2 regions of the Cytobacillus sp. FSL R5-0569 genome follow, and region 2 is predicted to be linked to the other one. Evidence: riboswitches for the same ligand, from Rfam matches in the RefSeq annotation. Region 2 holds a riboswitch; the other holds the start of a gene.
The links. Region 2 has a riboswitch for S-adenosylmethionine ahead of MKX78_RS05435 (MetQ/NlpA family ABC transporter substrate-binding protein). Riboswitches for the same ligand answer to the same signal wherever they lie in the genome.
Positions count from the first base shown of each region.

Region 1 (2,406 bases), 2.9 Mb from region 2:
CAATTGTCTTCATTAATTGCTCATCATTCACATCAATAGTTAGACTAGAGAGACTACTTGGCAATTGCCAGCTCTCATAAAACGGGAGAAGGTAATCAACTTCCGTCCATTTTTCTTCAATGGCCAATTGACCAAGAATCCCGTAAGCGACTAATTCCCCATGAAGAAAATCTTGGGCTGCATCCGCTACGGTTAGTCCATTATGAAACGAATGGGCACCAGCGATTCGTCCTGCTTTTTCGCCGAATCCACCGACCATACCCCCAGTCATGATAATCGTTTCAATCACACGGATAAGTGCTTTTGAGGTTTCGTTTTTGGCTACTGATTGTAGTGCGGCTTCACCATCATTAAGCAATGTATCTCGGCAAATTTTAGCTGAAAATTGCGAAACTTGTTTAGGTACAGGAAGTGTTTCTTCAGGGTAAAAACTTTCAATTAGAGCTTCAGCTTCATAAAACTTGGCTAATGTATCCCCAATTCCTGCTTTTAAATAAGTAATAGGCGCTTTAGCAATAATTTCAGGTTCAACCAATACGAGGGTTGTCGCAATAGGGAACTCGGTATAATGAGTAAAGCTGCCTTCTTCATTATAAAAAACACTTAATGGTGTCCATGCGGCACAGGTAGCTGCGATTGTCGGTATAAGAATGGATTGAACAGATGCTTCAATCGCAACTGCTTTTGTTATATCTAATGCTGTCCCACCACCAATACCTATTACGCCATTAGCACCATCATTTGTTATTATTTCTTGGATGTCATGGACCTTTTTTAAGGTAGTGTGACCATCTATATAATGAAGGTGAATGTTGTTATCTATTACTTCCTTGGGCAAGTAGGGTTGCACGGCTTGCCAAGCTTTTTTACCGGTTATGATATGGTATTTGGAAACAGAAATATCTTTAAGTAGGTCGGGGAGTTCTGTTAGAATGCCTGAACCTAATAAATAATGTCCTGGAGCCCCTTTTACGATTGTTACAGTCATTTCCTCTCCTCGTTTCTCTTTTGATGTGATGATAAAAACAAAAATGCCTCTCATCATGAGAGGCATAAATATACTAGAATAGTAGTAAACCTCTCTCATATATCAAAATACCAAAAAGTATTTTGCAGGATTTAGCACCTGTTCATATGGGTATATGAATGGTTGCCGGGCGTCGCAGGGCCAGTCCCTCAGCCGCTCTTTATAAGAGAAAATGCTTTATTAAATTATATTCATAATATTATCTATTACATGAAAAGTCAATAACATAATTGAAATTAATCATTAAACTAGTGATGGTGTTCTACTTGTGGGGTGTTTTCTTCAATCGGATGAATTGAGTTCTTCGCTTCTTGATGAATTCCCGATGCGCAGATAATGGCGATGCTTAATAAGAATGTTAGATAGAAGGGCACAGGTCGATTTTTCAATGCTTCCTTTAATGAATGTTTTTTGTGCATGAGAAGCATCATGGCAAAAATACTAATTAAATAAATCAGATCCATGCTAATGATCATAAATGTAACTTCACTGGGTACCAACATAATGCCTAGCATTGCCCCCATCATACTTCCCATGAGACTTGACGCTTGAGCTTCAACGAGTCCGTTTGTTTTAAACGGTAGTCCTATAAAAATGGCAATGACAGCGCTAATGAGAATTGATAATACAGTTGCTTTAGCCATTTCTGGTAACCACACAGATATAATCAAACCGATTGTTAAGCTACTCGTCATACCAACCACCATGGGAATACATTTAGAATATTTTGTAGCTATTTCTTTCTTTTTTCTAACGGCACTAATAAAGAAAAAGAAACTGTAGCCGACAACTAGAAAAAGACTGAACAAAGCAAGCATATTCAAATTACCCTCCTTTGGATGCTCATAAAATACCTCGATGCCTCCTTTCATATATATTTTGTATCGTAGTGATTATGTCAGTGCAATGATAAGAAACTTTTTATACTGTTCATTCGTAAATGAATAAAGCAATATTTTCAAACTAAGAAAAGTGGTAGTCTTGGTTTATAAGTTTTCATTCAGAACAGTTTTATAAAAAAAGGAGTTTTTATATGGGGGAAGAAATAAAGATTAGACCGATACATATAAATGATGCAAGAGATATTCATGAAATGCATAGGCAAGATTCTATTATTCAACAAACAATGGCCTTATCATCGGGGAGATAAAAGATATTGAAGATTATATTGAAGGACTTACAAAAGAAGACCATGTATTTGTTGCAGAATGTAACGGTCATGTTCGAGGGATAGCTTCCTTAGAAGAGAGAAGTGGAAAGTTAAGATATAGCGGGAATGTGCCTATCTCTATTAATGAAGAAGTACAAGGAAGAGGGATTGGCAAGACGCTTCTTGAGCGAATAGTAAAGCTTGCCGATGAAGAGTTAGGACTCATCAG
Region 1 is NZ_JBBOWW010000001.1:3,936,512-3,938,917, reverse strand. Features, by position in the region: gene MKX78_RS20120 (iron-containing alcohol dehydrogenase family protein) at 1-988, opposite strand, end outside; SAM riboswitch class I at 1,081-1,196, opposite strand; gene MKX78_RS20115 (hypothetical protein) at 1,276-1,851, opposite strand; gene MKX78_RS20110 (GNAT family N-acetyltransferase) at 2,162-2,406, shown strand, end outside.
Region 1: it holds a riboswitch for S-adenosylmethionine, as region 2 does, so the genes downstream of both, MKX78_RS20120 (iron-containing alcohol dehydrogenase family protein) here and MKX78_RS05435 (MetQ/NlpA family ABC transporter substrate-binding protein) in region 2, are expected to answer to the same signal.

Region 2 (2,406 bases):
GCAAAAGCAACAGTTTCTTCAAAAAATGTGGAATCAGCTGTCGCGCCTGTTGGATTATTAGGATAATTCAAAAATAGTAGGCGGGCATCCTTTTTTTGTTTTTCTGTAAATTGCGAGTAATCAGGTAGAAACTGATTTGCTTCTTTTAAAGGAAAGGTTTCGTATTTTACATTTGCCAAAACCGCACCAGATTCATAATCAGGGTAACCTGGATCTGGTAAGAGCATTAAATCTCCCTCATTGAGTAGGCATAATGGAATTTCTACTAAACCTGCTTTTGCGCCAAAAAGGATAGCTACTTCTTTTTCAGGCTCAATTTCTACCCCATATTCACGCGCATAAAAGGAAGCGGCGGCCTTCTTTAATTCATTAATTCCTCTAAAAGGAGAATATTTATGTGTCATTGGGTCTTCTGCAGCTTGCTGAAGTGATTGTACAATATGTGCAGGTGTTGGCTGGTCGGGATTGCCTTGTCCTAGGTTAATAACATCTCTGCCTTCAAGTTTTGCAGCAGCAACTTTTTGAACAAGGGAAGCAAAAAATTGTTGAGGTAATTGCTTCAAACGATGCGATAATTCCATTTTAATCCACCTTCATTCATTTAATCTATATACGAACGCATTTTATAACCAAAAAGACAAATTGTCCAGTTAATTTTATATAAAAGGAAATATTCGATTTCCTTTTTTGTTTTAAAAGAATAAAGGAAAGGTAGTTGGATCACTAAACCCATTTTCTTGGGAGATTGGATGTAGCATTATTTCGAACATTGACAAAAATAAAAGAGAGTAGTAATATCATATCATAAAAATTAAATGAAAAGCTTATCCAGAGAGACTGAGGGACTAGGCCCTATGACGTCCGGCAACCCCCAATATTGGGAAGGTGCCAATTCCTGCAGAATGATATCCATTCATTCTGAAAGATAAGGCGGAATAAAACCAATGCCTCTTTCAGATGATGAATAGTGGCTTTTTTTATTGGTTAAAATTCTGGTTACAGCTATGGGGAGGAAACATAATGAGAAAGTGGCTAATTGTTTTATTCATTGCAACTGTTTGTTTACTAACAGCATGTGGCGGAGGTTCAGACACGAGTGGAGAAAAGGTGGATGAAACGAAAGAACTAAAAATTGGTGCTACTGCCGGTCCTTATAGTGATATGTTGAAAAAAGCTATTGTACCTGGTCTAGAGGAAAAAGGATATAAAGTAACTGTCGTAGAGTTTAGCGATTATATCCAACCTAACAAAGCTTTAAATGAAGATGATATACAAGCTAACCTTTTCCAACATACAATTTACTTGGAGAATTTTGAGAAAGAAAATAACATGGACTTAGCACCATTAATTATTGTACCAACAGCCCCAATGGGGATTTACTCGAATGTGTTTAATTCAATTGATGAGATTAAAGACGGTGCAACCATTGCTATTCCAAATGACCCAACGAATGCAGCACGCGCTTTAAATACGTTAAATGACGAAGGTCTAATTACGATTGATGAAAACGCCGATCCACTAACAGTATCTGAAAAAGATGTGAAGGAGAATAAAAAGAATTTAGTTTTTCAACCGATTGAAGCAGGACAATTACCAAGATCTCTTGAGGGTGTGGATCTTGCTGCAGTTCCTGGTAACTTTGCGTTGGCAGCCGATATGGACTTATTAAGTGCATTAGCACTAGAAAATATGCTTGATGATTATCGCAACGTGGTTGCAGTTAAAGCAGACTTTGAAGATAAACAATATGCGAAAGACTTAAAAGAAGTGGTCGAGTCTGCAGAATTTGAAAAAATTATCGACGAAGAGTTTCAAGGATTTGGAAAGCCAGCGTGGATGGAATAACGAAGTAATAATAAGCAAGAAACCGGACAAAATTATATGGATTTGTCCGGTTTCTAATAATAGTTGTAGAATACTGTTAAACTTATCTGTGCATAATTTGTATTTTGGTCATTCCTGTACTTATGGATTGTCGAACAACTTTTTCATCCTGGTCATTGACGTTTTTCAACCATTTGTGAAATATTGGTTGTAAGCCGTAAAAGGAAGTGACTCTTCTATACATTTCATCTTTATTGAATTTTGTTTGATAAGATGCGAGAGCTTCTTTGGTGAATTGATCTCCGAAATCCCAATATAGCCCTGCAAAGTCAAACGCCGGGTCCCCTATTTGCGTATCTGTAAAGTCTATAATTCCTGATATTTCCTTTTTGCTTGGATGATAAAGGATATTGGCACTTGTTAGATCACCATGAATCACCACTTTTGCTTCTTTAAATTTTGACACCGCTAAAAACATTTTATCAATTTCTTCTTTTTCTGCGTCTTTTAAGAACGGAAATATTTTTTTAATCAGGGCTTGATGTAATTGCGCCCAATAATTTTCACTATGTAGTTCTTCTA
Region 2 is NZ_JBBOWW010000001.1:1,035,385-1,037,790, forward strand. Features, by position in the region: gene MKX78_RS05430 (pyridoxal phosphate-dependent aminotransferase) at 1-581, opposite strand, end outside; SAM riboswitch class I at 822-932, shown strand; gene MKX78_RS05435 (MetQ/NlpA family ABC transporter substrate-binding protein) at 1,021-1,845, shown strand; gene MKX78_RS05440 (aminoglycoside phosphotransferase family protein) at 1,928-2,406, opposite strand, start outside.